DNA from 4 places in the Streptomyces sp. NPDC001157 genome. Region 2 is predicted to be linked to each of the others. Evidence: riboswitches for the same ligand, from Rfam matches in the RefSeq annotation. Region 2 holds a riboswitch; each other region holds the start of a gene.
What was found. A riboswitch is a leader RNA that binds a small molecule or an ion and turns the genes downstream of it on or off. The one in region 2 is predicted to bind cyclic di-AMP.
Positions count from the first base shown of each region.

Region 1 (7,568 bases), on a different contig from region 2:
TACGGCATCGAGGAGGCGTACGAACTCGTCGAGGCGATCGAGGAGGGCGACCGCGACGAACTGCGCGAGGAACTGGGCGACGTCCTGCTCCAGGTGGTCTTCCACGCCCGGATAGCCGAGGAGGACCCGGACGCCCCCTTCTCCGTCGACGACGTGGCCGCCGGCATCGTCACCAAGCTCATCCACCGCCACCCGCACGTCTTCGGCGACGAGACCGCCGCCACGCCCGAGGAGGTCAAGGAGCACTGGCTGCGCACCAAGGCGATCGAGAAGCAGCGCACCTCGGTGACGGAGGGCATCCCGCTCGGCCAGCCGGGCCTGGCCCTCTCGGCGAAGCTGGCGTCGCGGGTACGGACGGCGGGTCTGAACGTCCCACTGCCCCGACTCGAAGGCGTGGGTTACGAGTTGCTCGCGCTGGCGGTGCGCGCCGAGGCGGAGGGCGTGGACCCGGAGGCCGCGCTGCGGGCGGCGGCCCGGGCCTACCGGGACGCGATCAAGGAGACGGAGGGCCGAAGCCGGTCAGGCGGCGGTGAACCGCACGGGCAGGTCTCGTAGCCCGCGCATGATGAGCCCGCCCCGCCAGCGCAGCTCGGCGGGGTCGGCGGCGAGCTCCAGGTCGGGCAGGCGGCGCAGCAGGGTCTCCAGCGCGGTGCGGCCTTCGAGCCGGGCCAGCGGGGCGCCGAGACAGTAGTGGATGCCATGGCCGTAACCGAGGTGCTGGTTGTCCCGGCGGGAGAGATCGAGCGTGTCGGGCTCCGAGAAGCGGGCCGGGTCGCGGTCCGCCGCGGCCAGGACGACCAGGACGGGGTCACCGGTGGCGATGCGCTGCCCGCCGATGGTCAGCGGCTCGGTGGCGAAGCGCCAGGTGGCCAGTTCCACGGGGCCGTCGTAGCGGAGCAGCTCCTCTATACCGGTGTCGAGCAGTGCGCTCTCTCCGCGCCCGATCGACTCCTGGAGCCGCTGCCGCTGCCCGGGATTGCGCAACAGCGCGTATGTCCCGTTTCCGATCAGGTTGATGGTGGTCTCGAAGCCGGCAAAGAGAAGCACGAAGCACATCGCGGCGGCCTCGTTCTCCGTGAGGTGCTCGCCGTGGTCGGAGGCGCGGATGAGGTCCGAGATCAGGTCGTCCCCGAGCTCGCCCCGCTTGCGGTGGATGAGTTCGGCGAGATAGCCGCGGATCTTCTTCACGGAGCGGGCGACACCGCCGCGCGGTCCGCCGCCGTGCCGGATCATCATGCCCGCCCAGTCGCGGAAGTCGTCCTGGTCCTCGCGGGGTACGCCGAGCAGATCGCAGATCGCGTAGATGGGGAGGGGGAAAGCGAAGTCGTGGATGAGATCCGCCTGCCCGTGCGGCGCGAACCGGTCGATGAGATCGTCCGTCAACTCCTGCACCCGCGGGGCGAATTCGGCCACCCTGCGCGGGGTGAACGCCTTGGAGACGAGACGGCGCAGCCGGGTGTGGTCCGGGGGGTCGATATTGAGCAGATGCGTCATGAGATTGGCGCTGCGCTCACCCGGAATGCCGGTCCTGCTCTTGCCCTGCGCGTCCTCGGCGTGATGCTCGGGGTTCTTCGAGAGCCGCCCGTCCGCGAGTGCCTGACGTGCGTCGGCGTAGCGGGTCACCAGCCATGCCTCGACGCCGCTGGGGAGTTTCGTCCAGTGGACGGGGGAGTGCTCGCGCAGCCAGGCGTAGGCCGGATACGGGTCGCCGGCGAATTCCCAGGTGAAGAGTTCGGGAGCGGTGTTCGGGACGTTCACAGGACGACCGTATCCGCAGCCCGCCCGCACATGCGCCGCCGCAGCGAACCGGTCAAAGGTGACACGCGTTCAAGTCTGTGATCTTCACGTGATCTACGCGGCATTAACTTGTGACAAGTGATCGGCAGCGGCTACGTTCACGGACCAGCGCGGTGGTGTCGAACGCCTGTCGGTGTCATGCGCCGCGCGGTCACTGCTGTCTTGTGAAAGGCCTCCGCATGCTCTCCGGGAACGGTCGACACCGTCGCCCCCGCCAGGCTCCGGCTCTCCTCGTCGCGGCCGGGGTGACCGGCTCCGCCATCGCGATCCCGCTCTTCGCCGCCGGCGGCGCGAGCGCCGCGGACGGCACCACCTGGGACAAGGTGGCGCAGTGCGAGACGGGCGGCTCCTGGAGCGAGAACAGCGGCAACGGCTTCTACGGCGGGCTCAAGTTGACCCAGGAGAACTGGGAGAAGTACGGCGGTCTCGACTACGCCCCCAGTGCCGACCTCGCCAGCCGCAACCAGCAGATAGCCGTCGCCGAGAAGCTCCTGGACGACCAGGGCGTCGGCGCCTTCCACACCTGCGGACTGACCTCCGGGCTGACCAGGGACTCGGGTTCGGCCCACATCGACACCGGTGTGCTGGGCGGCGGTTCCGGTTCGTCCGATTCATCCGGGGCGTCCGACTCCGACTCGACCGGTCTGTCCAACTCCTCGGGCAGCGCTTCCGATGAGTCCTCTTCGTCGGATTCGTCCTCCGGCTCGTCCTCCAGTGCCTCCCCTTCGTCCTCTTCGTCCTCCGCGAGTGCGACGGACAACTCCACCGAATCCGGCACATCCGCCTCACCCTCCACCTCTCCTTCCGGGAAGGCCACGGGTAACTCAGAGGGTGGCGGCAGCTCGTCCACAGGCAAGGCGAAGGGTGACGACTCGGACAATTCCGAGCCCCCGGCGGCCACTTGGAGCCTCGTCGACACCGGCGCGATCGGTACCGGCCGCCACCGTGGCGCCAGCGCGGACGAGGCTGCCGACGAGACCATCGACAAGGCCGCCGACAAGACCAAGGCCGGCAGTCGTGCGGACGACACGTACACCGTCCACGCCGGCGACACCCTCGCCTCCATCGCCGACTCCCTTGGCCTGGACGGCGGGTGGCGGGCGCTCTATGCCGAGAACAAGAAGGCCATCGGTGCCGACCCGAACCACATCTTCGCCGGTCAGACCCTGAAACTCGGTGCCGAATAGGGCGAAAAACAACGGGAGTTCACGTCACACTTCGCCACTGAATGTCCGGTTTGGTGAAAGTGTGGGATGAGTCTCAGAAGCCCTGATCGTCTTTGAAATTCGACGGATCGCGTGTCTACCGTCGTCACCGCTCGTCAACACGAGCCCCGGCTGCCGCAACGCCGAATCCTGCCAGCGGCCGTACGGGAACAGTCGTCGCGTAAAGCGCCGTAGGCAGGAGCGGGGGACCCAAGGTAAGTGCCGCACCGGGCAGTTGACGGCGGCGGCTAGGGGTGTAGCCGTGTCTCGTGAGAGCGAGAGCACGGCCGGGCAACTCAACCGGCCCGAACCCGACAGCTCACCTCGCAGGCGTCGGTGAGGGGATCGAACCATGCTGTTTTCCGGCAAGGGCAAGCACCGCCGTCCGTCCAAGGCCACCCGCGCCGCCGCGCTGGCCGGCGTCACCGGCGTCGCCATCGCCGCTCCGCTGATGGCGGCCGGCAACGCCTCCGCCGCCACCGCCTCCGAGTGGGACAAGGTCGCCCAGTGCGAGTCCGGCGGCAACTGGTCCATCAACACCGGGAACGGCTACTACGGCGGCCTGCAGTTCTCCGCCTCCACCTGGGCCGCGTACGGCGGCACGCAGTACGCCGCGCAGGCCAACCAGGCCAGCAAGTCGCAGCAGATAGCCGTCGCCGAGAAGGTCCTCGCCGCGCAGGGCAAGGGCGCCTGGCCGGTCTGCGGCACGGGCCTTTCCGGTGCCGCCTACAACGGCGGCAGCGCGTCGGGCAGCTCCAGCAGCTCGTCCTCCAGCAGCCACTCCTCCGGGCAGAGCGCCTCCCGCTCCGCCGAGCGCCCGACGGTCAAGAAGTCGACGAAGACCGTCACCACCCCGACCGGCAAGAAGGTCAAGAAGGGCGACGGCGAGTACAAGGTCGTCAAGGGCGACACCCTCAGCTCGATCGCCGAGAAGCACGGCGTCAAGGGCGGCTGGCAGAAGCTGTTCAAGCTGAACAAGGACATCGTCTCCGACGCCAACCTGATCTACCCGGGCCAGCAGCTGCACCTCAAGTGACAGCCTCGCGGTCTCCCCGCTCCGGTGCGTGTTCCCCCGTACGCACCGGGGCGGGGTTCTTTTTGCTCCCGCTCTTTGTTCCGTTCGGAAACAATTTACTCTCGGTTCTGCCCAAGGGGTGGTCGGCAGCGTGGCCGATCGGCCTCAGGCGGTTAGGCTCGTCTCGCAGAGCCACCGCGCTACTGCCGTAGCCGTGTCACATCCAAGAAGGAGATGCTCGTGCCGTCCATCGACGTCGTCGTAGCCCGGGAAATCCTGGACTCCCGAGGCAACCCCACGGTCGAGGTCGAGGTCGGCCTCGACGACGGCAGCACGGGTCGTGCCGCCGTCCCGTCCGGCGCCTCCACGGGCGCCTTCGAGGCCATCGAGCTCCGCGACGGTGACCCCAACCGCTACCAGGGCAAGGGTGTCGAGAAGGCCGTCCTCGCCGTCATCGAGCAGATCGGCCCGGAGCTCGTCGGCTACGACGCCACCGAGCAGCGCCTGATCGACCAGGCCATGTTCGACCTGGACGCCACCGACAACAAGGGCTCCCTGGGCGCCAACGCCATCCTCGGCGTCTCCCTCGCCGTCGCCCACGCCGCCTCCGAGGCCAGCGACCTCCCGCTCTTCCGCTACCTGGGCGGCCCGAACGCGCACCTGCTGCCGGTGCCGATGATGAACATCCTGAACGGCGGCTCGCACGCCGACTCCAACGTGGACATCCAGGAGTTCATGATCGCCCCGATCGGCGCGGAGTCCTTCTCCGAGGCCCTGCGCTGGGGCGCCGAGGTCTACCACACCCTCAAGAAGGTGCTGAAGACCAAGGGCCTGTCCACCGGCCTCGGCGACGAGGGCGGCTTCGCCCCGAACCTTGAGTCCAACCGCGCCGCGCTCGACCTCATCATCGAGGCCATCAAGCAGGCCGGTTACGTCCCCGGCGAGCAGATCGCGCTCGCGCTCGACGTCGCCGCGTCCGAGTTCTACAAGGACGGCAAGTACGAGTTCGAGGGCAAGTCCCGCTCGGCCGCCGAGATGACCGAGTACTACGAGGAGCTCGTGGCGGCCTACCCGCTCGTCTCCATCGAGGACCCGCTGTTCGAGGACGACTGGGCCGGCTGGAAGGTCATCACCGACAAGCTGGGCGACAAGGTCCAGATCGTCGGCGACGACCTGTTCGTCACCAACCCGGAGCGCCTGGCCCGCGGCATCGAGGAGGGCACCGCCAACGCCCTGCTCGTCAAGGTGAACCAGATCGGCTCGCTGACCGAGACCCTGGACGCCGTCGAGATGGCCCAGCGCAACGGCTTCAAGTGCATGATGTCCCACCGCTCCGGTGAGACCGAGGACGTCACCATCGCCGACCTTGCCGTCGCGGTGAACTGCGGCCAGATCAAGACCGGCGCCCCGGCCCGCTCGGACCGCGTCGCCAAGTACAACCAGCTGCTGCGCATCGAGGAGATCCTCGACGACGCCGCGGAGTACGCGGGCCGCAGCGCGTTCCCGCGCTTCAAGGGCTGAGCCTTCCCGCACGTCCGCTCCGCGGACAATCGGGCACAGCAAGGGCTGAGCCTTCCTGGGCTAAGCCTTAGCCAGTCGTACGTACGTCCCCGTACCGGTCCCGTACCGTGTGCGGGGACGTACGCACGTGTGACGGGAGGCGGCGACATGGCCGTGAAGGACCGGGACCGGTTCTCCACCGCGACCAGGATCAGGCTGCTCGGCGAACAGACAGCGGCCCGGGTCTACCGCTCCCAGACCAAGCGGCAGGCCCGCCGGTCGAGGCTGACCGGCCGGGCGGCGCTGCTCGCCCTGGTGCTGTGCTCGATGGTGGTGGCCCTCGCGTACCCCATAAGGCAGTACGTCTCCCAGCGCTCCCAGATCGCCGATCTCCAGCGGCAGAGGGAGCAGGCCAGGGCGCGGGTCGAGCAGCTGCGCGACCTGAAGGCCCGCTGGCAGGACGACGAGTACGCCGAGCAGCAGATCCGGCTGCGGCTGCACTATGTGCTGCCCGGGGAGACGAGCTACGTCGTGATCGACCCGAGCACGGTCAAGCAGTCGCGCTTCGAGCAGGGTGCGGGCCACCGCCCCTGGTACACGAACGTCTGGGACGGGGTCGACAAGTCCGACGCCTCCGCCCAGTGAACCGACAGAGGAATTTCGTACAGGCATGGATACGCCCCCGCCGCCCACCCCGCGCACCGAGCCCACCGACGCCGACGTCGAGGCCTTCAAGCAGCAGCTCGGGCGGCCGCCGCGCGGGCTGCGGGCCATCGCGCACCGCTGCCCCTGCGGCCAGCCGGACGTCGTGGAGACGGCCCCCCGTCTGCCGGACGGCACGCCCTTCCCGACGACGTACTACCTGACGTGCCCGCGTGCCGCCTCGGCGATCGGCACGCTGGAGGCGAACGGCGTCATGAAGGAGATGACGGAGCGGCTGGCGACCGACCCGGAGCTGGCCGCCGCGTACCGCGCCGCGCACGAGGACTACATCGCGCGCCGCGACGCCATCGAGGTCCTGGAGGGCTTCCCGAGCGCGGGCGGCATGCCCGACCGTGTGAAGTGCCTGCACGTGCTGGTGGGCCACTCCCTGGCCGCGGGCCCGGGCGTCAACCCGCTGGGCGACGAGGCGATCGCGATGCTGCCGGAGTGGTGGCTGAAGGGGCCGTGCGTGCAGCCGCTGGTGGCCCCCGACCCGGCGGACGAGCATCCCGGCGAGGAGGGCGAGGTCACCGACCCCACCGAGGTCCGCAGCGGCTTCTTCGCATCCAGGCCGATGGTCCCCGAGGGCTTCAGCCGGGTCGCCGCCGTCGACTGCGGTACGAACTCGATCCGCCTGCTCGTCGCGGACGTGAACCCCGCAACCGGTGAACTGCTGGAGCTCGACCGGCGCATGACGATCGTGCGGCTCGGTCAGGACGTGGACCGGACCGGCCGGCTGGCCCCCGAGGCGTTGGAGCGGACGTTCGCGGCGTGCCGCGACTACGCGGAGGTGATCCGCGAACTGGGCGCCGACAAGGTGCGATTCGTGGCCACGTCGGCCTCCCGGGACGCCTCGAACCGCGACGACTTCGTACGCGGCGTCGTGGACATCCTGGGCGTCGAGCCCGAGGTCATCTCCGGCGAGCAGGAGGCCGAGTTCTCCTTCACCGGGGCGACCAAGGAACTGAAGGGGCGGGACGACCTCGACCGCCCCTACCTCGTGGTCGACATCGGCGGAGGCTCCACAGAGTTCGTCGTCGGCGACGACCAGGTGCGCGCGGCGCGCTCGGTGGACGTGGGATGCGTGCGGATGACCGAGCGGCACCTCGTCCGGGACGGCGCGGTCACCGACCCGCCCACCGGGGAGCAGATCGCGGCCATGCGGGCCGACATCGAGCGGGCCCTCGACCTCGCCGAGGAGACGGTTCCGCTGCGCGAGGCGCGCACGCTGGTCGGGCTCGCGGGGTCGGTCACGACGGTGTCGGCGATCGCTCAGGAACTGCCCGAGTACGACTCGGAGCGCATCCACCACTCCCGCATCTCCCGCGACAAGGTCCGCGAGGTCACCG
Region 1 covers NZ_JBSFJW010000059.1:13,542-21,109, reverse strand. The annotation lists gene ACWDAG_RS45475 (nucleoside triphosphate pyrophosphohydrolase) at 1-555, shown strand, start outside; gene ACWDAG_RS45470 (cytochrome P450 family protein) at 520-1,788, opposite strand; gene ACWDAG_RS45465 (transglycosylase family protein) at 1,977-2,984, shown strand; cyclic di-AMP (ydaO/yuaA leader) riboswitch at 3,180-3,350, shown strand; gene ACWDAG_RS45460 (transglycosylase family protein) at 3,355-4,038, shown strand; gene eno (phosphopyruvate hydratase) at 4,252-5,538, shown strand; gene ACWDAG_RS45450 (FtsB family cell division protein) at 5,686-6,162, shown strand; partial or broken gene ACWDAG_RS45445 (DUF501 domain-containing protein) at 6,188-6,589, shown strand; gene ACWDAG_RS45440 (Ppx/GppA phosphatase family protein) at 6,794-7,568, shown strand, end outside.
Region 1: another riboswitch for cyclic di-AMP. It lies ahead of ACWDAG_RS45460 (transglycosylase family protein); the one in region 2 lies ahead of ACWDAG_RS19505 (M23 family metallopeptidase).

Region 2 (7,568 bases):
CGCGGCGGCCGTGCGACGGGCGAGGCGGGTGAACTTGCGCGGGTTGCCGATGGACTCCAGGTACATGAGGACGACATCGGTGTCGGGGTCGTCGTACCAGTACTGGATGACGTCGTTGCCGGACACGTCCGCGCGGTTGCCGGACGACACGAAGGTGGACACGCCCGTGACTCCGGTGACGCCGCCGCCGCGTCGCTGCAGCCGGGACAGCAGTGCGATGCCGATGGCGCCGGACTGGGCGAACAGGCCGATCCGGCCGGGGCGGGGCATCTCGGGGGCGAGGGAGGCGTTCAGCCGGACGTCCGGGGACGTGTTGATGATCCCGAAGGCGTTCGGCCCGATGATCCGCATGCCGTACGTGCGCGCGTGCCGCACGAGTTCGCGCTGGCGCTCGCGCCCCTCGGGCCCGCTCTCGGCGTACCCGGCGGAGACGACGACGAGTCCCTGCACTCCGTGCTCGCCGCACTCGGTGACGGCCTCGGGGACGTGCTCGGCCGGCACGGCGACGATCGCGAGGTCGACGGGCCCGTCGATGTCCCGGACCGAGCGGTGGGCGGGGACGCCGTCGAGCTCCTTCACGTCTTCGGGGAGCGCCTTGTTCACGGCGTACAGCGCCCCGGTGAAGCCGGCGTCACGGCGGAGGTTGTCGAGGATGCTGCGGCCCACGCCGCCGGGGGCACGGCCGGCGCCGACGACGGCGACGGAGCCCGGCACGAGCAGCCGCCGTACGGACCGGGCCTCGGCGCGCTGCTCACGCGCGCGCTGCACGGCCAGGGAACGGTCGGTGGGTTCGAGGTCGAACTCCAGGCGTACGACGCCGTCCTCGAAGCTGCGCTTCTGGGTGTACCCGGCGTCCGTGAACACCTTGATCATCTTGGTGTTGGCGGGCAGCACCTCGGCGGCGAAGCGGCGGATGCCGCGCTCCCGGGCGACCGCGCCGATGTGTTCGAGGAGGGCGGAGGCGACGCCGCGCCCCTGGTGGGCGTCCTGCACGAGGAAGGCGACCTCGGCCTCGTCGGCCGGAGCTGACGCGGGCATGCCATCGGCACCGATGCGGTCATAGCGTACGGTGGCGATGAACTCGCCGCCGACCGTGGCCGCGAGTCCCACCCGGTCCACAAAGTCGTGGTGCGTGAAGCGGTGGACGTCCTTTGCGGACAGACGAGGGTAGGGCGCGAAGAAGCGGTAGTACTTCGACTCGTCCGAAACCTGCTCGTAGAAGCTGACCAGGCGCTCGGCGTCATCAACGGTGATGGGGCGGATGCGCGCGGTGCCGCCGTCGCGCAGCACCACGTCGGCCTCCCAGTGGGCGGGGTACTCGTGCCGGTCCGGCGAGGTCTGCATGGGCCCCAGAGTACGGCTCGCGTCCGACAACGGCGCGGGGCAGTCTGTGGAGAACACCGCAGTCCTTCGAGAAGAGAACAAGGACGAAAGTCGGGCCGAGGCCGCGGTCCGACTGCCCACCCCGGACGGGACACAGGACCGCTCCGGAGACGCTTCACATGTGGGAAACTGGTCTAGACAACCCTGAGACACTGAAGGGCAGCATCACATGGCTGAGCGCCGCGTCAACGTCGGCTGGGCCGAGGGCCTCCACGCCCGCCCCGCTTCCATCTTCGTCCGGGCCGCCACGGCCGCAGGTATCCCGGTGACGATCGCCAAGGCCGACGGCAACCCCGTCAACGCGGCCTCCATGCTGGCCGTTCTCGGCCTGGGCGCCCAGGGCGGCGAGGAGATCGTCCTCGCCTCCGAGGCCGAGGGCGCGGACGTCGCCCTCGACCGTCTGGCGAAGCTGGTCTCCGAGGGGCTCGAGGAGCTTCCCGAGACCGTCTGATCACGGCACCACAGAAGGGCTCGTCCGAATTGCCGGGCGAGCCCTTCGCATTTCCCGCACAAGGGTGGTGCAATTTCCGATCGCGGGCAGCAGAAGTAATGCCCCGCGAATTGTTCCCTCTTTGTATACGGCGCCCGTGTTAATGCCGCAGGCCCGACATGTTTACGGGATGTTGCGAGTTCCTCACACCGTTCACCCGCTCCGGGACGCCGAAGCGCAGCCGGTGCACCGCGCTCGAGCGTTCGGAGTGCAGCGTGGTGAGCGCACGCGCGCGCTCACTGTCGCCGCGGGCCACGGCGTCGACGATCGCGCCGTGCTCCGCCCAGGACTCCACGGGGTTGGCCGGGGCCTCCACGGCGTACATCCAGGCGATCTTGTGGCGCAGCTGGGTCAGCATCGAGGTCAGCGCGGGGCTGCCGGAGGCCTGGGCGAGCGTCTCGTGGAACCAGCCCCCCAGGGAGCGCAGATCCTCGCTGTTGCCCCTCCTGGCCCGCTCCTGGCCCAGTCTGACCAGGCCGCGCAGGACCTTGAGATGGGCGTCGGTGCGCCGCTGGGCGGCCCGGGAGGCGCCGAGCGGTTCCAGGAGCATCCGCATCTCCAGCAGGTCGGCGGCCTCCTGCTCGGTCGGCTCCGCGACGCACGCGCCCGCGTGCCGCCGGGTCACCACGAAGCCCTCGGCCTCCAGGGTGCGCAGCGCCTCGCGCACGGGGACACGCGAGACGCCGTAGCGGCGCGCGAGGAGTTCCTCGGTGAGCCGGCTGCCGCGCTCGTAGACACCGGCGACGATGTCGTCCCGGATCGCCGTGCACACCGAGTGCGCCGGAATACGCATGACCGACCTCCGACTTAATCCCCGTGAAACGTCGATGATTGACGTGTATCGGCGACTCTATTGCACGGAGCCGGAATTTCCGACGGCGGGGCGGAATCCAGGGATATTTTTTGGACAGCGGGGAAGCAGAAACGCCGAAAGCCCCGGCTGAAGAGCCGGGGCCTCAGGAGATCTTGCGGTACGTCGTCAGACGTTCACGCCGTGCGAGCGCAGGTAGGCGACGGGGTCGACGTCCGAGCCGTACTCGGAGGTCGTACGGGCCTCGAAGTGCAGGTGCGGTCCGGTGGCGTTGCCGGTCGCGCCGGAGAGGCCTATCTGCTGGCCCGGGGTGACCGTCTGGCCCACCGAGACGCCGATGGACGACAGGTGGCCGTACATGGTGTACATGCCGTCGGCCATCTTGATCACGATCTGGTTGCCGTACGCCCCGCCCCAGCCTGCCTCGACGACGGTGCCGGAGCCGACCGCGTGGACGGTCGTGCCGCTCGCGGCGTGGAAGTCGATGCCGGTGTGGCTGCCGGAGGACCACAGGGAGCTGCTGGCCTGGTAGCCGGTCGACACGTACGAGTTCGAGATCGGCGCGACGAACGTGTTGAGGCGCTTGCGCTCGGCCTCGCGGGCGGCGCGCTCCTTGGCCTCGCGCTCCGCCTTGGCCTTCGCGGCGGCCTTCTCGCGTGCCGCTTCCAGGGCCGCCTTCTTGAGCGCGGCCTCCTCGGCTGCCTGCTTCTGGGCGTCGGCCTGGGCGTCGATCTTGTCGGCGATCGTGTCGCCGATGGTGATGACGGGGGTGAGGCCGGTCTGCTCGACGGAGTTCTCGGCCGCGAGCGCGGGGGCTGCGAGGGTTCCGATGACGCCGGTGGTGGCGAGGGCCGCGACGCCTGCGGCGGCCGTGGTGGTGCGATGCATCCGGCGGGGACGACGGTGCTTCCCGGTGGCGCGCGTGAACGCCATGTAGTGGCTGGTCCTTTCCTTCCCTCTCGCCTACCGGGTTAGCTGACGGGTTCGGAGCAGGAAGGTCTCCTACGGACCCCCTCGCTGCACGCGCGGGCGTCCGATTCACCCCAGGGACTGCGATGGGTCCCCGGCTCCCCTGGCTCGCGCCGTACGGGGACTCGGCGATGGCTGTCCGGTGCCGCGGATGCGGCGCGGTGCCTGACGGACAGCCCGGACGACGCTAAGCGGGGCATCTTTCAATCCCCAAACGGATCACGGCTTTTGTAGCGCATGCCACAGGGCAGACAGGCAACCTCTCCCTCAATTCGGACATTAAGGGGCCCTGGTGACGCATCAGTCACCAGGGCCCCTACGCGCGCGTGCCGCTGACCGAGCCTCTACTCGGCTGCCACGACCTTGACTTCGCCGATCCCGAGGGCCTCGACGGGCTCCTTGATCTGGGCCGCGTCACCGACGAGAACCGTCACCAGACGGTCCACCGGGAAGGCGCTCACGGCCGCCGCGGTGGCCTCCACGGTGCCGGTCGCGGCGAGCTGCTGGTACAGGGTCGCCTGGTAGTCGTCGGGCAGGTGCTGCTCGACCTGGTCGGCCAGTGTGCTGGCGACGGCCGCCGCGGTCTCGTACTTCAGCGGTGCCACACCGACGAGGTTCTGCACGGCGACGTCGCGCTCGGCGTCGGTGAGGCCGCCCTCGGCGAGCGTGCGCAGCACCGTCCAGAGGTCTTCGAGCGCCGGGCCGGTGTTCGGGGTGTCGACGGAGCCGCTGATGGCGAGCATCGCGGCTCCGGAGCCGTCCGGGGCGGACCTGAGGACCTGGCCGAACGCACGCACACCGTAGGTGTAGCCCTTTTCCTCGCGCAGGACGCGGTCCAGGCGCGAGGTGAGGGTGCCGCCGAGGCAGTACGTGCCGAGCACCTGGGCGGGCCACACACGGTCGTGCCGGTCGGCACCGACGCGGCCGATGAGCAGCTGCGTCTGGACGGCGCCGGGGCGGTCGACGATGATCACGCGCCCGGTGTCGTCGGCGGTCACCGGCGGCACGGGGCGGGGGTCGGCCTTGGAGCCGGTCCAGGCGCCCAGGGTGTCTCCGAGCAGCGCGTCCAGGTCGATGCCGGTGAGGTCGCCGACGACGACGGCGGTGGCCGTGGCGGGCCGGACATGGCGGTCGTAGAAGGCGCGTACGGCCGCCGCGTCGATCTTCTCGACGGTCTCCTCGGTGCCCTGGCGCGGGCGGGACATGCGCGAGGTCGCCGGGAACAGCTCCTTGGAGAGCTCCTTGGCGGCACGGCGGGACGGGTTGGCCAGCTCGTGCGGGATCTCGTCCAGGCGGTTGCGGACCAGCCGCTCGACCTCGCTGTCGGCGAACGCGGGCGCCCTGAGGGCGTCGGCGAGCAGACCGAGCGCCTTGGCGAGACGGGAGGCCGGGACCTCGAGGCTGAGGCGGACGCCCGGGTGGTCGGCGTGCGAGTCGAGGGTGGCGCCGCAGCGCTCCAGTTCGGCGGCGAACTCCTCGGCGGAGTGCTTGTCGGTGCCCTCGGAGAAGGCCCGCGCCATGATCGTGGCGACGCCTTCGAAGCCGGCCGGTTCGGCCTCCAGGGGCGCGTCCAGGAGCACCTCGACGGCGATGACCTGCTGGCCGGGGCGGTGGCAGCGCAGGACGGTCAGGCCGTTGTCGAGCGCGCCGCGCTCGGGGGACGGGAACGCCCACGGCTTGGCCTCGCCCGCCCGGGGCTGCGGGTGGAACTGCATCGTGGCGAGCTCGGTCACTTGGCCGCCTCCTCGTTCTGGTCGGTGGCTTCCACCGTGGCTTCGGACTCGGGGTCTTCGGGGAAGTCCTCGTCCTGGGTGTGCTCCGCGGACTCGGGCGAGAGCGGCTCGTAGACGAGGACCGCGCGGTTGTCGGGCCGCAGGCGGGCCTTGGCGACCTCCTGGACCTCCTCGGCCGTCACCTCCAGGACGCGCTGGACGGCGGTGAGGGCGAGCTGCGGGTCGCCGAACAGGACGGCGTACCGGCACAGTTCGTCGGCGCGGCCCGCGACCGTACCGAGCCGGTCCAGCCACTCGCGCTCCAACTGGGCCTGGGCGCGCTCCATTTCCTCGGCCGTGGGGCCCTCCGCGGCGAACCGGGCGAGCTCCTCGTCGATGGCGGCCTCGATGACCGGCACCTCGACGTCACCGGAGGTCTTCACGTCCAGCCAGCCCAGGGAGGGCGCTCCGGCCAGCCGCAGCAGGCCGAATCCGGCCGCGACGGCCGTGCGGTCACGCCGTACCAGCCGGTTGTAGAGGCGGGAGGACTCGCCGCCGCCGAGGACGGTGAGCGCCAGGTCGGCGGCGTCCGCCGCGCGCGTGCCGTCCTCGGGCAGCCGGTAGGCCGCCATCAGGGCACGCGCCGGGACCTCCTCCTCGATGACCTCGCGCAGCTGCTCACCGATGATCTCGGGCAGCGAGCCGTCGCGGGGCTCCGGCTTCCCGTCGTGCGAGGCGATGGACCCGAAGTACTTCTCGACCCAGGCGAGCGTCTGCTCCGGGTCGATGTCGCCGACCACCGAGAGGACGGCGTTGTTCGGCGCGTAGTACGTGCGGAAGAACGCGCGCGCGTCCTCCAGGGTCGCCGCGTCCAGGTCGGCCATCGAGCCGATCGGTGTGTGGTGGTAGGGGTGGCCCTCCGGGTAGGCGAGGGCGGTCAGCCTCTCGAACGCCGTGCCGTACGGCACGTTGTCGTAGCGCTGCCTGCGCTCGTTCTTGACGACGTCCCGCTGGTTCTCCATGGACTCGTCGTCGAGGGCGGCGAGCAGGGAGCCCATCCGGTCCGCCTCCAGCCAGAGGGCGAGCTCCAACTGGTGGGCGGGCATGGTCTCGAAGTAGTTGGTGCGCTCGAAGCTGGTGGTGCCGTTCAGCGAGCCGCCGGCGCCCTGCACCAGCTCGAAGTGCCCGTTGCCCTTGACCTGCCCGGAGCCCTGGAACATCAGGTGCTCGAAAAGGTGAGCCAGGCCGGTACGTCCCTTGACTTCGTGGCGCGAGCCGACGTCGTACCAGAGGCACACCGCCGCCACCGGGGTCAGGTGATCCTCCGAGAGCACCACGCGCAGGCCGTTGGCCAGGCGGTGCTCCGTCGCTGTCAGGCCCCCGGTGCCTGCCTGGTCTGTGGCCGTGTGACCCATGGGCATGTACATCCCTTCGCCTCGCGGATGCGGTGGTTCGAACCGCGGTTTTCCTGCCGGTCCCGCCACTGTATGCAAGCGTGCAGATCGTCGGCGAAGTTCCCGGACGACGTACGCCCACAGCGGATCGCGTAGCCTGCGGGCAGCCGCGGCGAGGTTGGCCCCGCCCACCGGCCCGGACCGCCGACACAGGGTCCTGGCCCGCGTTGTCAGTGCCGCGGTCCACAATGGTCCGCGACAGATACCGTTCACGCTTCAGCATGAGCGAGCCGAAGGGGACGTGAGCGACCCGTAGGCGAGCAGCCAGAAAAGAGGAGCCGGCAGCGATGGCCCGCCGCAGCACGAAGACCCCGCCGCCCGACGACTCGTTCGAGGAGCGCATCCTCGACATCGACGTCGTCGACGAGATGCAGGGCTCCTTCCTCGAGTACGCGTACTCGGTCATCTACTCCCGAGCCCTGCCCGACGCCCGCGACGGCCTCAAGCCGGTCCACCGTCGCATCGTCTACCAGATGAACGAGATGGGGCTGCGCCCCGACCGCGGCTATGTGAAGTGCGCGCGCGTGGTCGGCGAGGTCATGGGCAAGCTGCACCCGCACGGCGACGCGTCGATCTACGACGCCCTGGTGCGCATGGCCCAGCCCTTCTCCATGCGCGTGCCGCTGGTCGACGGCCACGGCAACTTCGGCTCGCTGGGCAACGACGACCCGCCGGCCGCCATGCGGTACACCGAGTGCCGCCAGGCCCAGGCGACGAGCCTGATGACGGAGTCGATCGACGAGGACACG
Region 2 covers NZ_JBSFJW010000009.1:256,206-263,773, forward strand. The annotation lists gene ACWDAG_RS19490 (bifunctional acetate--CoA ligase family protein/GNAT family N-acetyltransferase) at 1-1,344, opposite strand, end outside; gene ACWDAG_RS19495 (HPr family phosphocarrier protein) at 1,553-1,834, shown strand; gene ACWDAG_RS19500 (GntR family transcriptional regulator) at 1,974-2,666, opposite strand; gene ACWDAG_RS19505 (M23 family metallopeptidase) at 2,853-3,617, opposite strand; cyclic di-AMP (ydaO/yuaA leader) riboswitch at 3,630-3,794, opposite strand; gene ACWDAG_RS19510 (M16 family metallopeptidase) at 3,998-5,386, opposite strand; gene ACWDAG_RS19515 (M16 family metallopeptidase) at 5,383-6,786, opposite strand; gene ACWDAG_RS19520 (DNA gyrase/topoisomerase IV subunit A) at 7,107-7,568, shown strand, end outside.

Region 3 (7,568 bases), on a different contig from region 2:
CTCCAGGTAGTCCGCGACGATCGCCTCGCGCTCGACGCCCAGCGCGAGCAGGGTCACGGCTATGGAGAGTCCCGCACGGTCCTTGCCCGCCGCGCAGTGCATCAGGGCGGGCACACTGTCGTCGGCGAGCGAGCGCAGCACGCGCGCGTGCTCGGCGGTGCGCTCCTTGATGATCGTGCGGTAGGAGACGATCATTCGGTTGGCCGCCTTGCCGTCGCCGAGGAGCTCGCGCAGCTGCTCGATCTCGCCGTCCCGGACCATCTTCCAGAACCCGGAGCCGTCCGCCGGGTCGGTCAGCGGCAGGTTCACATTGCGCACACCCGGCAGCTCGACGTCCGGGCCTTCCAGCTTCTGGTCCGCCGCGTTGCGGAAGTCGAAGATCGTGTGCAGTCCCAAGGAGGCCAGGAACTCGGCGTCCTCCTCGGTCGCGTGCGCGAGGTGGCCGCTGCGGAACAGCACCCCGTACCGCACCCGCCGTCCGTCCACGGTCGGAAGTCCGCCCACATCACGGAAGTTGCGGACTCCGGCAAGCTCGGGCTCGGTCGACGGGATCTGCTGCGTCACGGGGGCTCCTCCCAGTCCGCCCGTCCGGCGCGGCTCGTCGACGGGCACCCTCCCGACGATACGACATGGATTCCTGAGGCAATGAGTTGTCCACAGGCGTTGCGACCAGGGCACACGTGGCTTGATGATGTTGGTGATTGGTCGCGCCTGTTCGAATGTGTGAGGGCTTGATGCTGGAGATCGCAGACAACGGCCGTACCTGGCTCCTCTCGGGGCCGGCCAGCAGTTACGCCGTCCATCTCACCGAGGACGACGAGCTGCTGCACCTGCACTGGGGCCCCCGGATCGCGCTCGCCGACGCCGAGGCACTCGCCGTCCGCCCGCTGCCGGACTACAGGCCCTTCGAGTCCCCGCTCGACGGACACGAGGAGTACCCGGTGGAGGGCGGCCCCCGCTTCGTGCGGCCCGCCCTGTCCGTGCGCACCGACGAGCGGCGCGGCACCGAGTGGCGCTTCGAGAGGTACGAGTCGGAGGGCGACCACCTCCGGCTGGGCTTCCGGGACGGTGGGCTTGCGATCACGCTGCACTACCGGATGCGGCACGACGTCGTGGAGCGCTGGGTGACCCTCGACAACGAGGGGCCCGCTCTGGAGCTGCTGCGGGCCGACTCCGCGACCTGGACACTGCCCGAGCGCGAGGAGTGGCGGCTGTCCCAGCTGCACGGCCGCTGGGCCGCCGAGTCCCGGCTGACCGCCTCGCTTCTCACCTACGGTGAGAAGATCATCGGCAGCCGCCGCGGCCACACCGGACACCAGCACCTGCCCTGGGTCGCCCTCGACACCGACGCCACGGAGGAACGCGGTGAGGTCTACGGCTGCGCTCTGGGCTGGTCGGGTTCCTGGCGGATCGCGGTGGCGCAACTCCCGGACGCGCGCGTGCAGATCACCGGCGGCGCCGGTTACGACGACTCCGGGCTGCTGCGCCTGGAGGCGGGGGAGTCGTACACCACCCCCGTCTTCGCCGGTCTGTGGAGCGACGGCGGCTTCGGCGGTGCGAGCCGCGCCTGGCACGCCTACCAGCGCGCCTACGTCATCCCCGACGCCGACCAGGACCGGCCGGTGCTGTTCAACTCCTGGGAGGCCACGGAGTTCGACATCTCCGAGGAGCAGCAGGGAACCCTGGCACGGCGGGCCGCGGCGATCGGCGTCGAGCTGTTCGTGGTCGACGACGGCTGGTTCGGCAAGCGCACCAGCGACCGCGCGGGACTCGGCGACTGGACGGTCAACCGGGACCGCTTCCCGAACGGCCTCAAGCCTCTCGCGGACTATGTGCACGCCCTGGGCATGCAGTTCGGCATCTGGGTCGAGCCCGAGATGGTCAACCCGGACAGTGAGCTCTACCGCGCCCACCCCGACTGGGTGCAGTTCCAGCCGGGACGCAAGCGGACGGAATTCCGCAACCAGCTCGTACTGAACCTGGCCCGGGAAGACGTCCAGGAATACCTCTGGGAGCAGCTCGACGCGCTCCTCTCCAGTGCCCCCATCGACTATGTGAAGTGGGACTTCAACCGCTGCTTCACCGACGCGGGCTGGCCCGGCGAGCCCTATCCGCAGCGCCTCTGGGTCGATCATGTCCGGGGACTGTACGCCCTGTTGGACCGGCTGCGGGCGGCCCACCCCGGTGTCGTCTTCGAGTCCTGCTCGGGCGGCGGCGGACGGATCGACCTCGGGATCATGAGCCGTACGGACCAGGTGTGGACCTCCGACAACACCGATCCGCTCGACCGGCTCGCCATCCAGCACGGCTTCAGCCAGATCCACCCTGCACGAGTGATGGCCGCCTGGGTCACCGACAGTCCGAACACCCAGCTCAATGGCCGGGTCAGCTCGCTGCGCTTCCGGTTCGTGAGCTCCATGGCCGGCGTACTCGGGGTCGGTGGGGACCTCACTCGGTGGAGCGACGAGGAGCTCGCCGAGGCCGGCGAGTGGGTGGCGCTCTACAAGGAGATCCGGCCGCTGGTGCAGCACGGGGACCTCCACCGGCTGCGGCCTCCGCGGGGCGGGCTGAGTGCGGTGCAGTACGTGCGAGGGGACGAGGCGGTCGTCCTCGCGTGGCTCCAGGCGCAGAGCTACGGCGAGCCCGTACCGGCGCTGCGACTGCGGGGCCTCGACCCGACAGCCTCGTATGAATGCCCCGAAACGGGCGAAATCCACAGCGGTGCCGTATTGCAGCATCACGGACTGCGTACCGGATTGCGTGGCGACCTCGATGCGGCAGTTTTCCGTCTGCGGCGCATCTGAGTCTTCTGTCCGGATTGGCGCTCCTTCTACCTCTTCATTCCAACTCGCCCCCGAATAGAGGATCCTGGAGTGGAGGCGCGTGAGGAGCGTCATATCCGTGACAGTGCGTGGCGCGTCATGTCCACGTAATTCACGTGCTTTACAAGGGCGTTTGACCGAGACGATCACCTCGGAATTCACGCAGGGTCACCTGGTTTTCTCTCAAGGGATCAATAGAAACGCATTCACGGGGAACCGTCACTTGTTCCTTTGCGTCTTGGTCGCTTACGTTCGCCACCAATCCGGACGGACGCCCAATCCTGCCGCCGCCCGGTGCCCGCACAACTCACCCGTGAACGGCAGGAGCGGGGGACCCACAGGTACAACCGCCTGTTCCGGTCTCCGGAACGGCTAGGGGTAAAGCCGCGTCGCATGCGCGGCCGGGCATCTCCAGCCCGAACCCGACAGCTCACCTCGCAGGCGCCGGAGAGGAATTCGTCATGCCCGCGAAGGGTAAGCACCGTCGCCCGAAGCCCCAGCGCTTCACTCGCTCCATCGCCGTCGCCGGAACCGGTGGCGCCGCACTCGCTCTCCCGCTCATGGGGGCCACCGGCGCCCATGCCGCCACAACCAAATCCGTTTCCGAGTCGGTTTCGGAAAAGGCCGTCCAGTCCCTTCCGGTCGCCGAGAAGAAGGCGGCTCAGAAGAGTGCCGCCGGCAATGCGGGCGTGCGGACTTATTCGGTGCGGGCCGGGGACTACCTCTCGAAGATCGCTGACGAGCAGCACGTCCACGGTGGCTGGCACAGGCTCTACTCGGACAACCGCCGGGCCGTCGGTGACGACCCGTCGCTGATCCACCCGGGCCTGAAGCTGACGATCGGCCGGAAGGCCGCGACGGACACCAGCAAGTCGTCCTCGTCCGCCCCGAAGGCGACCTCGTCCGCCGACAGGACGACTGCCACCAAGGCCTCGGACTCCGCCCCTACCGGCTTTACCCTCCCGGTGCTCGGTGCCACCGTCGGCACCGGCTACCACGTGCCCGGCAGCATGTGGTCGAGCGGCTACCACACCGGCGTCGACTTCGTCGTCCCGACCGGCACCTCCATCAAGTCCGTGGGCGCGGGCACGGTCGTCTCCGCGGGCTGGGGCGGCGCCTACGGCAACCAGGTCGTCGTCAGGCTCGCCGACGGCCACTACGCCCAGTACGGCCACATGTCCCAGATCTCCGTCTCGGTCGGCCAGACCGTGACCGCGGGTCAGCAGCTCGGCCTCTCCGGCGCGACCGGCAATGTGACGGGCCCGCACCTGCACTTCGAGATCCGCACCACGCCCGACTACGGCTCCGACGTGGACCCGGTCGCCTACCTCCGCTCGAAGGGCGTCGGCGTCGGCTGACGTCCCCCGAGAACCACCTGCCTGACACGCTGCCGAAGGCCGGACCTCGATCCCCGGGTCCGGCCTTCGGTGTGTCCGGCTGCGCTCGTGTTTGCCGTATTGCGTTCTTGTGGCGGGGCTGCACGGGGCGTCCGTATCGTCTCCGACGGCTCGACGGTCCGCTGGTGGAACAACGCGCGGCTCCCCCGCAACATTGCTGACGCGTCAACATCCCTGGTCGAAGGGTTATTCCGAGCTTGGTGAACACTTTAGAAGTGGCTTATCTCACCGCGCGTCAACCCTTTCCTACGGTCGCGTAGGTCACATTCGAAGGTGAATCATGGTCGATGTGGCAGACGATTCGAAGAGTGACAGCAGATCAGTGATCGGGTCGTACGTTGCGGTGGGGGACAGCTTCACCGAGGGCGTCGGCGACCCCGGCCCCGACGGGGCGTTCGTCGGCTGGGCCGACCGGTTCGCGGTGCTTCTCGCGGACCGGCGACCCGAGGGCGACTTCAGGTACACCAACCTCGCCGTGCGCGGCAAACTACTCGACCAGATCGTGGAGGACCAGGTACCGCAGGCCGTCGAACTGGCGCCGGACCTGGTCTCCTTCTGTGCGGGCGGCAACGACATCATCCGTCCCGGCACCGACCCCGACGAGGTCGCCGAGCGTTTCGAGCGGGCGGTCATCCGGCTCACCGAAGTCGCCGGCACGGTCATGGTGACCACCGGCTTCGACACCCGAGGCGTCCCCGTGCTCAAGCACCTGCGCGGCAAGATCGCCACCTACAACGGTCATGTCCGGGCCATCGCCGACCGGTACGGCTGTCCCGTGCTCGACCTGTGGTCCCTGAAGACCGTCCAGGACCGCAGGGCGTGGGACGGCGACCGCCTCCACCTCTCGCCCGAGGGGCACACGCGTGTGGCGCTCCGCGCCGGGCAGGTCCTCGGCCTCGATGTGCCGGCCGACCCCGACCAGCCCTGGCCGCCGCTCCCGCCGCGCGGCACCCTCGAGGTGCGACGGGACGACGTGCACTGGGCGCGCGAGTACCTGGTGCCGTGGATCGGCCGCCGGCTGCGGGGCGAGTCGTCCGGGGACCATGTCACGGCGAAGGGCGCGCTGTCGCCGGACGACATCAAGATGCGGATCGCTTCGGTGGCCTGAGAGCCGTCGGAAACGAGCCCCCGCCAAGTGCGGGGCTGAGAGCCTGTGTCTGAACCCCGGCCGGGACAGACACAGGCTCTCAGCGCTCCGCAGTCGTCAACGCCGCCCGCTCCAGCCCCAGTTCCCGGGCCAGCGCCTCGTCCACCCACTCCTGCGCCCGCGCCCGCGACACCGCACCGGCGTACGAGGTCAGCTGCACGGCGAGCCCGTCCAGCAGGGCGGTCAGGCGCAGGGCCGCGCCGTGCGGGTCCGGGCAGCGGAACTCGCCCGCAGCCACGCCCTCCGCGATGACCTCGGCGATCGCGGCCTTCCACTGCTTGTCGAGGTCACGCGTGACCTCCTGCAGCGCGGGCTCGCGCAGCGCCGCCGCCCAGCCCTCGATCCACAGCCGCCAGCCCTTGGCCTGGCCCGTCGGCGCGTACCAGCGCACCGCCGACCGCAAGCGCCGCAGCGCCGTCGTACGGCGGCCGAGAAGTTTGCGCAGCTGCGCGAGGTCGTCCTCGGCCGCGAAGGTGAACGCGGCGGCCACCAGCTTCTCCTTCGTGGAGAAGTGGTACAGCACCAGCGCGTTGCTCACGCCGAGTGCCGAGGCCACGTCGGCGATCCTGACCGCTGCCACACCCCGCGCCTCGATCTGCCCGATGGCGGCCCGCAGCAACTCCTCGCGCCGCTCGGCCACGCTCAACCGCACTCTCGCCACGCGGTCACCCTATTCCGTCACCGCTGACGGCGCCGGGCGAGGTCGGCACTCGGCGGGTTCGACACGGGGCGCGGTGTGAAACCGACCAAGGCGGGCGCGTGAGCGTCAGGAATGCATGGCCGCCCGGTCGGACTCGCTGCGCAGAACGCAGAATTCGTTGCCTTCGGGATCAGCGAGGACGGCCCAGCCCGAACCATCGGGGTTCCGGTGATCGGCGACGAAGGTGGCACCGAGGCCCAGCAGCCGGTCCACCTCCTGATCGCGGAAGGTCTCGGGGCGCAGACACAGATGGATCCGGTTCTTGATCGTCTTGGCCTCGGGCACCTGGTTGAAGTGCAACACCGGGCCCTCCGCCAGCAGCACCTGAGTCTCCGGGTCACCCGGTCCGACCTCCGGATGCAGCGGACGGCCCGTCACACTGCTCCAGAACCGGGCCAGCTCGTAGGCATCCGCACAGTCGATCGCCACGTTCTGCAGTACCGAGACCATGGCCGCGAGCCTTTCTGATCCGCACGCCGAATGCCACCGAATTACGCCCGATCCTGGGGCAGATGGCGCAGGCTTCCAGCAGCACTTTCGACATACCCGCAGTCGGCGTGCGAGATGACCCGCACAGAACGCCGGACCGCCCTCACCGGTACCAGCCGAAACGTTCCGCGATCACCGGCAGCCGGTCCGCGACGATGGCGTGCGCCGCCGCCCGCGGGGTCGTCCCGTCGGCCTCCGCGCGGGCCAGCATCTGCTCGGTCAGGGCGCGCATCGAGCGGCGGGTGTGGGCGAACGCCTCCTGAGCGTCCGGGCCGATGTCGCCGAACAGCGTCCACCACCACCATGCGTTCGTACCAGAGTTGACGACCACATCCGGCAGCACGGTCACCCCGCGCGCGGCCAACAGCTCCTCCGCCTCAGGCAGTACGGGCATGTTGGCCGCCTCGACGATCCAGCGGGCGGTGATGCGGTCCTGGTCGGCGGCGTCGATCGCGTACGAGACCGCCGCGGGCACGAGCACCTCCGCCTCGACCGCGAGCCAGGAGTCGCCGGGCAGTTCATGGTCGCCGGGGCGCAGGGCCGCACGGTCCACGGTGCCGTACGCGTCCCGCGCGGTGAGCAGCGCCTCGACGTCGAGGCCGGCCGGGTTGGCGATCGTGCCCTTGATGTCGGCGACGGCGACCACGGTGAGTCCCGCGCGGGCGAGGAAACGCGCCGTCGCCCCGCCCATCGTGCCCAGCCCCTGCACGGCGACCCGCGTCCCCGTGTACGGCACGCCCGAGCGGTCCAGGGCGGCCAACGCCGACTCGGCGACCCCGCACCCGCCGACCAGCTCGTCCAGCCCGATGCCGTCCACCTCGATCGCGAACGCGTCCGCGAGCCGCCGCCGCGCCGCCGCCTCGTCGTCGAGCAGCGGGTACACGGCCTGGACGGACGACACGAGCCCCGCCTCGGCCACCGCCCGGTCGACCACGTCCTGGCTGAGACCGAGGTCCTCACCGGTGGTCCAGAAGTCTTCGACGTACGGCTTCATGGCCCGCAGGTAGCGCACC
Region 3 covers NZ_JBSFJW010000001.1:278,314-285,881, reverse strand. The annotation lists gene ACWDAG_RS01230 (tyrosine-protein phosphatase) at 1-564, opposite strand, end outside; gene ACWDAG_RS01225 (alpha-galactosidase) at 735-2,804, shown strand; cyclic di-AMP (ydaO/yuaA leader) riboswitch at 3,121-3,279, shown strand; gene ACWDAG_RS01220 (M23 family metallopeptidase) at 3,284-4,180, shown strand; gene ACWDAG_RS01215 (SGNH/GDSL hydrolase family protein) at 4,542-5,327, shown strand; gene ACWDAG_RS01210 (TetR/AcrR family transcriptional regulator) at 5,407-6,027, opposite strand; gene ACWDAG_RS01205 (VOC family protein) at 6,133-6,516, opposite strand; gene ACWDAG_RS01200 (Glu/Leu/Phe/Val dehydrogenase dimerization domain-containing protein) at 6,659-7,568, opposite strand, start outside.
Region 3: another riboswitch for cyclic di-AMP. It lies ahead of ACWDAG_RS01220 (M23 family metallopeptidase); the one in region 2 lies ahead of ACWDAG_RS19505 (M23 family metallopeptidase).

Region 4 (7,568 bases), on a different contig from region 2:
GTACGTCCTTCCTGTCACCCAGAAGGGGCTCAGCGCGTACTTCGGCCAGGCCGGCATCAACTGGATGTCCGTGCACACCGGCATCGACTTCCCGGTCTCGTACGGCACGACGGTGATGGCCGCGACCGACGGCACCGTCCGCACTCAGTGGAACAGTGCGTACGGGAACATGATGATAGTGACCGCGAAGGACGGCACGGAGACGTGGTACTGCCACCTCTCCAGCTATCGCGTCGCCTCCGGTACGACGGTGAAGGCCGGCACGCCGATCGCGTACTCCGGGAACTCGGGCAACTCGACCGGCCCGCACCTGCACTTCGAGGTCCGGCCGGGCGGGGGCTCGGCGATCGACCCGCTGCCGTGGCTGCGGAGTCATGGGCTCGACCCGACGTAGGAGACCTGGGGACTGCGCCCCCAGACCCCCGCTTCGGCCTGAACGGGCTCGTCCTCGAACGCCGGACAGGCTGTTGTAGCTACTCCTACAGCTTCTCCACCGGTGCATACCGCAGCAGCAGGCGCTTCGGCTTGGTGTCGCCGAAGTCGATCGTCGCCTCGGCGTTGCCGCCCGTGCCCTTCACCGCCACGACCGTGCCGAGGCCGAACTGGTCGTGTGTGACCCGGTCGCCCACGGCCAGCGAGACCACGGGCTTCTCGGAGGCCCGGCTCGTGGCGAAGCCGGACGCGCCCGATGCCGACGAGCGCGAGCGGGTGGACGACAAGGAGGCCGCCACGCCCGACGCCGGGCCGGAGGAGACCGGGGCAACAGCGCCCGTCCGCTTCCAGTCGACGTGTTGCGCCGGAATCTCCTCCAGGAACCGGGAGGGCGGGTTGTACGACGGCTGCCCCCAGGCGCTGCGCAGCGACGACCGTGTCAGATACAGCCGCTCACGCGCGCGCGTGATGCCGACGTACGCGAGCCGCCGCTCCTCCTCCAGCTCCTTGGCCTGGCCGAGGGCGCGCATGTGCGGGAAGACGCCGTCCTCCATGCCGGTGAGGAAGACCACCGGGAACTCCAGGCCCTTGGCGGTGTGCAGGGTCATCAGGGTGATGACTCCGGAGCCGTCTTCGTCCTCATCGGGGATCTGGTCGGAGTCGGCGACCAGCGCGACGCGCTCCAGGAAGTCGGCGAGCCCGGGAGACTCCTCGCCCTCGCCCGCCTCCTGTTCGAACTCCAGTGCCACGGCGGCGAGTTCCTGGAGGTTCTCGATGCGGGTCTCGTCCTGCGGGTCGGTGGAGGCCTGCAACTCGGCCAGATAGCCGGTGCGTTCGAGGATCGCCTCCAGGACGGTCGCCGGGCCCGCGCCGGACTCGACGATCGTGCGGAGGTCCTCCATCAGCGTGTTGAACCGCTTGACGGCGTTGGCCGACCGCGCGGCCATGCCGTATGCCTCGTCGACGCGGCGCAGCGCCTGCGGGAAGCTGATCTTCTCGCGCTGCGCGAGTGCGTCGATCATCGCCTCCGCGCGGTCGCCGATGCCGCGCTTGGGGACGTTGAGGATGCGGCGCAGCGGCACCGAGTCCTCGGGGTTGGCCAGCACCCGGAGGTAGGCCAGGACGTCCCGGACCTCCTTGCGCTCGTAGAAGCGGACGCCGCCGACGACCTTGTAGGGCAGACCGACCCGGATGAAGACCTCTTCGAAGACACGGGACTGGGCGTTGGTGCGATAGAAGACGGCGACGTCCCCGGCCTTCGTCTCGCCGGCGTCCGTGAGACGGTCTATCTCGTCGGCGATGAACTGGGCCTCGTCGTGCTCCGTGTCGGCGACGTAGCCGGTGATGCGCGCGCCCGCGCCCGCATTCGTCCACAGGTTCTTGGGGCGGCGGGACTCGTTGCGCTCGATGACCGCGTTCGCCGCGCTCAGAATGGTCTGCGTGGAGCGGTAGTTCTGCTCCAGCAGGATCGTCGTCGCGTTCGGGTAGTCCTCCTCGAACTGGAGGATGTTCCGGATCGTCGCACCGCGGAAGGCGTAGATCGACTGGTCGGCGTCGCCCACGACGCACAGTTCGGCGGGCTGGAGGTCGTACTCGTTCGGCGGTACGTCCTCGTCGTGCGCGCCGGTGCCGACGAGCTCCCGTACGAGCGCGTACTGGGCGTGGTTGGTGTCCTGGTACTCGTCGACCAGGACGTGCCGGAAGCGACGGCGGTAGTGCTCGGCGACGTCCGGGAAGGCGCGCAACAGGTTGACCGTCGTCATGATCAGGTCGTCGAAGTCGAGGGCGTTCGCCTCGCGCAGCCGCGACTGGTACATGGCGTAGGCCTGGGCGAGGGTCTTCTCGAAGCCGTCGGCGGCCTGGGCGGCGAAGTCCTCCTCGTCGATCAGCTCGTTCTTCAGGTTGCTGATCTTGGCGCTGAAGGACTTCGGCGGGTAGCGCTTGGGGTCGAGGTCCAGGTCTCGGCAGACCAGGGCCATCAGGCGCTTGCTGTCGGCCGCGTCGTAGATCGAGAAGGAGGAGGTGAAGCCGAGCTTCTTCGACTCCCTCCGCAGGATGCGCACGCACGCGCTGTGGAAGGTCATCACCCACATCGCGTTCGCGCGCGGGCCGACGAGCTGCTCGACGCGCTCCTTCATCTCGCCCGCGGCCTTGTTGGTGAAGGTGATCGCGAGGACCTGGCCCGGATGCACGTTCCGCTCGCCCAGGAGGTAGGCGATGCGGTGGGTGAGCACGCGGGTCTTGCCGGAGCCTGCGCCGGCCACGATGAGCAGGGGGGTGCCGGAGTGGACGACGGCGGCGCGCTGGTTCTCGTTCAGCCCGTCCAGGAGCGCGGCCGGGTCGATCGCCGGGCGGGGGGCGCCGTTGCGGTAGTAGGCCTCCCGGTCCGGGGGCACGTCGAACTTCCCGCCGAACAGATCGTCCGGAACCGGCTCCGGTCCGTGATCGTCCTCGGGCGGCGGCGGAGGGTCCTCCTCGTGCCCGCGGGGGGCCTGGAGGTTCGCCAGGAAGCTGTCGTCAAAGAGGCTGCTCATCGCTCTCCGAGTCTAGGGTGCCCCACTGACAGCCCGCCGCCGCCCTGAGAACATCGCGGGAATCCGCGGGCTCCCCGGGCCTCCCCGGCCTTAGAACCCCTGAATCTTCAGAACCCCCGAATCATCCAGAGCCGGCCACCCCTGTCGTCCGCTCTCCCTCCGAGAACGTGCCGTCACAGTCCGCAATCACCCAGGTCGAGAGGTAGAGGTTCACGCCCCAGGGGCTCCCCCGAGGACAGCCCCTCATGGACTACCACCCCCGAGCAGCAACCAGGTGGAAGCGGGCGGACGCCATCACTCCGGTTGAAATGCGCCCACGTCGCAGCAGATCCATCCGGATTGACGACTGCGCGCGGCTCCCTGACCAAAGGTCACGAAAACGTATCGGGCATATCGAACATCAACCTTCACAGAGGCCACACGAGTTGGCTACCGTTCCGGCAGGCCGCACGACCCCCACCGGCGAACGTCGCCGGGCCGCGCTGCCTCCGCCGAGTCCGGGGCGCCGCCGCGCATCCGGAGCCGGGGACCCACACCGACCTTGGGGTGAATCGGTCCTCCTCCCTTTCGGGGTACGGACCGTAGGGCAACCCTTCCGAACCACCCGCCCGAACCCGACAGCTAACTCGGTAGGCGGAACATGGAAGGAGTCGCCTCCCTTGGCGTCGCACCGCAAGTCGCGCCCCGCGGGTACACGCGTAGCAGGCATACGCACCCCCGCCCTCGCCACGGCCGCCCTCACCTCGGTGGCCCTGCTGTCCCAGTCGGCGAACGCCGCCCCCGCCGCCGACGGCAACCCCAGCCTCGAAGAAGTCGAGAAGAAGGTCGACGACCTCTACCGCCAGGCGGAGTCGGCCACCGAGAAGTACAACGCGGCCAAAGAGAAGACCACGAAGCAGCGCAAGAACGTCGACACCCTCCTCGACGACGTCGCCAAGCGCACGCAGAAGCTCAACGCGGAGCGGGAGCAGCTCGGTTCCTTCGCCGCGGCCCAGTACCGGACGGGCGCCGCCGCCCCCGACACGGCGACCTTCCTGCTCGCGGACTCCCCGCAGGACTACTTCGACCAGACGCAGCTGATGGGGCGGCTGACCTCACGTCAGAAGAGCGCGGTCGACGACTACTTCACCGAGCAGTCCGCGACGATGACGAAGCGCCAGGAGGCGTCCAAGAGCCTTCAGACGCTCACCGAGACGCAGAGCGACCTGCAGACCGCCAAGTCCACGGTGCAGAAGAAGCTCTCCGACGCGCGCGAACTGCTGTCGAAGCTGACCGCCGAGGAGAAGGCGCGGCTCGCGGCGATCCAGAAGCAGAAGGAGGAGGAGGCCGCGCGCAAGGCCGCTGAGCTGGCGAAACAGCAGGCGGCGGCGGAGAAGGCCAAGGAAGAGGCCGCGGCCCAGGACAGCGGCTCCTCCTCGGGCTCGGGATCCACCTCCACCAGCGACTCCTCGTACGCCACCAAGGCCGAGAAGGCGCTCGCCTTCGCCCGTGCGCAGATCGGCAAGCCGTATGTCTGGGGCGCCACCGGCCCCGGCTCCTACGACTGCTCCGGCCTCACCCAGGCCGCCTGGAAGGCCGCGGGCGTCGACCTCCCGCGCACCACCTACGACCAGGTGAACGCCGGCACCACGGTCTCCCTCACCGACGCGCAGCCCGGCGACCTGATCTTCTTCTACGACGACATCAGCCACGTCGGCATCTACATCGGCAACGGCATGATGATCCACGCCCCGAAGCCCGGCGCGTACGTCCGCGAGGAGTCGATCTACTACGGCGGCGCATCGATCATCCACAGCGTGGTGCGGCCGGCCTGAGGCACCGGAGAGCAGTGCACGCGCGCGTGCGGGGCAGTTTGCGAGGCACGCGCGCGTGGCCCGTCCCCAACCCGCGCGGCACTCCCTAGCATCGGCCCCATGTCCGTCCCGACCTTCCTCCGCGCCTGGTGGGCGCAGCGTTCGCCGGCGGCCGGGGCCGCCGTGCTGGCGACCGGCATCGTGTCGGTCGGGCTGCATCTGACGGGGTACGAGGCGCTGTCGCGGGTCGTCCTGGGCCTGGCCTGTGTCGCCTGGGCGGTGCTTGCGGCGGGCTTCGGCGTCCGTCTGGTGCGGGAACCGGAGAGGTGGCGGGCGGAGGCGGGGACGCCGGGGGCGCTGACCGCCGTGGCGGCGACCGCCGTGCTCGGGACCCGGTTCTCGGCCCTCGGGCGGCAGACCCTCGCCGAGGCCCTGCTCGCGCTGGCGGCCGTGCTGTGGCCATTGCTGCTGGTGCAGGTCGCACGGCACTGGCGGCGTCGTATGCCGGGCGGGGTGTTCCTGTGCTGCGTGGCCACTCAGGGACTCGCGGTGCTCGGCGCCACGCTCGCCGGAGCCCAGGCGACGGCATGGCTCGCCCGTGCGGCACTCGTGCTGTTCTGGCTCGGGCTCGTCCTCTACGGCTGCGCGCTGGCCCTCTTCGATCTGCGACAGGTGACGGAAGGGCTGGGCGACCAGTGGGTGGCGGGCGGCGCGCTCGCCATCTCGGCCCTCGCCGGATCGGAGCTCGTCGCGGCGGACAGCGCGCGCCTGTACCTCTGGAACGACGACGACCGCGGCGTCCTGCGCGCCGTCACCCTGGCGCTGCTCGTGCTCGACCTGGCCTGGTACGCCGTACTGCTCGTCGCCGAGGCGGTGCGGCCGCGGCGCGGCTACGACGTGCGGCGCTGGGCGACCGTTTTCCCGCTGGGGATGACGGCTGCGGCCGTGCTGTCCGTCGCCGCCGCCCTCGACGCCCCGCGACTCGAAGGGCCCGGGGAGGTACTGCTGTGGATCGCGGTGGCGGCCTGGCTGGCCGTCGCCGCGGGCGCCGTGGCCGCGGCCCGCGCCGGCATCAGGTCCAGAGCACCGCGATGAAGACGTTCGCCGTGGTGAGCAGGCCCACCAGTCCGAACAGGCTCTTGTCGATCTTCTCGTCGTCCCGCTTCACATAGACCAGGCCGAGGATCACGATCAGCAGGGCCAGCTTCACGCCGATCTTGATGTTGTTGACGTGATGGTCGTCGGCCTGGTTGAGGCCGACCAGGATCGCGCCGGTGACCAGCATCGTCAGCGCGCCGTGCAGCATCGCCGGGACGAAGCGGGCCTCTCCGCGGCCCATCGCCTTCATCTGGGTGAGGAAGCCGCCGAGGAGCGCGGCGATGCCGATGATGTGCAGGCCGACGAAGAGATGGATGAGTACGTCCATGGGGCCGGAGCTTAGACAGGGGCCCATGGGGCGCCCGACACCGACCCGTCCTTCACAGGTGGCCCCTGCATATATGCGGCCCGTAGCACTCCGCCACCCACCCGTGTTCCGGAACGGCCACATCGGTCAGCGCCCTGCGTGAAGTCGACGGCGCGAGTCCTGGATCACGCCCGCATACGGTCACTCGGCGATCCGCCCGGGGCACTTCCGCACATCGCGTTACCGAGCCGACACAGACAGGTTTAGCGTCCTCCACCAGGTGACCGGCTCCCCACCGCCGCCCGGGCCAGGGGCGGCAGTCGGCCACCACCGCCGAGAAGGTCCGGCGGCGGCCCGCTCCCCCTGTGCAGGCCGCCGCCGGACGCGTAAACCGCCCCGGAACGGGTGGTCGTACGAAAGGACGGGCAGTCCACGTGGCAGCGCACCGCAGGCCCAGTCGGCGCTCGTTCAACGGCAGTTCGGCCCGGACGGCGTTCACGATCGCCGTGGCGGGCGCTGCGACCGCGACGGGCTTCGACGGGACCGGGCACGCCGAGCCGGACCTGACGCCGACGCAGGTCAGGGCCGAGGTGGACAAGCTGTACCAGGAGGCTGAGGCCGCCACCGAGAAGTACGACGGGGCGAAGGAGCAGGCGGATGCCGCCGAGCGGCGGCTGTCGACACTGCGGGACGAGGCGGCGCGCAAGACGGACAGACTCAACTCGGCGCGGGACGAGCTGGGTTCGATGGCCGCGGCGCAGTACCGGGACGGCGGTCTCGACCCGGCCCTGCAACTCGCGCTGTCGGACGACCCGGACCGCTATCTCGAGGGCGCCGAGTTCGTCGACCGGGCGGGCACCCGGCAGGCGGCGGCCGTGGCGGACGTACGGGAACAGCTGCGGGAGATCGAGCAGTTGCGCGGGGCCGCTCGCATCGAGCTGGCCGGACTCAGGTCGCGGCAGGCGGAGCTGAAGCAGGACGAGAAGACGATCACCGGGAAGCTGGATACGGCGCGGCGGCTGGTGGCCCGGCTGTCGGCCGCGGAGCGCGCTCGGCTCGGGGACGGCACCGACCGCGCCTCACGTTCCGCGGCGGGTGGCCGGGACGGCCTCGCGTCCCTCGGCTCCGCGACCGCCGAGGCGCCCGACTCGCGTGCCGCGGCGGCCCTCTCGTATGCGTACTCCAAGCTGGGCAGCCCGTATGTGTGGGGGGCGACCGGCCCGGACGCGTTCGACTGCTCGGGCCTCGTCCAGGCCGCCTACCGCTCCGCGGGCATCTCCCTGCCCCGCACGACCTACGCCCAGATCGGCGCCGGACGCCGCGTCTCCCGCGCCGAACTTGCCCCGGGCGACCTGGTGTTCTTCTACTCCGGCATCAGCCACGTCGGCATCTACGTCGGCAACG
Region 4 covers NZ_JBSFJW010000015.1:125,661-133,228, forward strand. The annotation lists gene ACWDAG_RS25545 (M23 family metallopeptidase) at 1-394, shown strand, start outside; gene pcrA (DNA helicase PcrA) at 480-2,966, opposite strand; cyclic di-AMP (ydaO/yuaA leader) riboswitch at 3,446-3,617, shown strand; gene ACWDAG_RS25555 (NlpC/P60 family protein) at 3,626-4,780, shown strand; gene ACWDAG_RS25560 (tellurite resistance/C4-dicarboxylate transporter family protein) at 4,880-5,854, shown strand; gene ACWDAG_RS25565 (hypothetical protein) at 5,832-6,185, opposite strand; gene ACWDAG_RS25570 (NlpC/P60 family protein) at 6,599-7,568, shown strand, end outside.
Region 4: another riboswitch for cyclic di-AMP. It lies ahead of ACWDAG_RS25555 (NlpC/P60 family protein); the one in region 2 lies ahead of ACWDAG_RS19505 (M23 family metallopeptidase).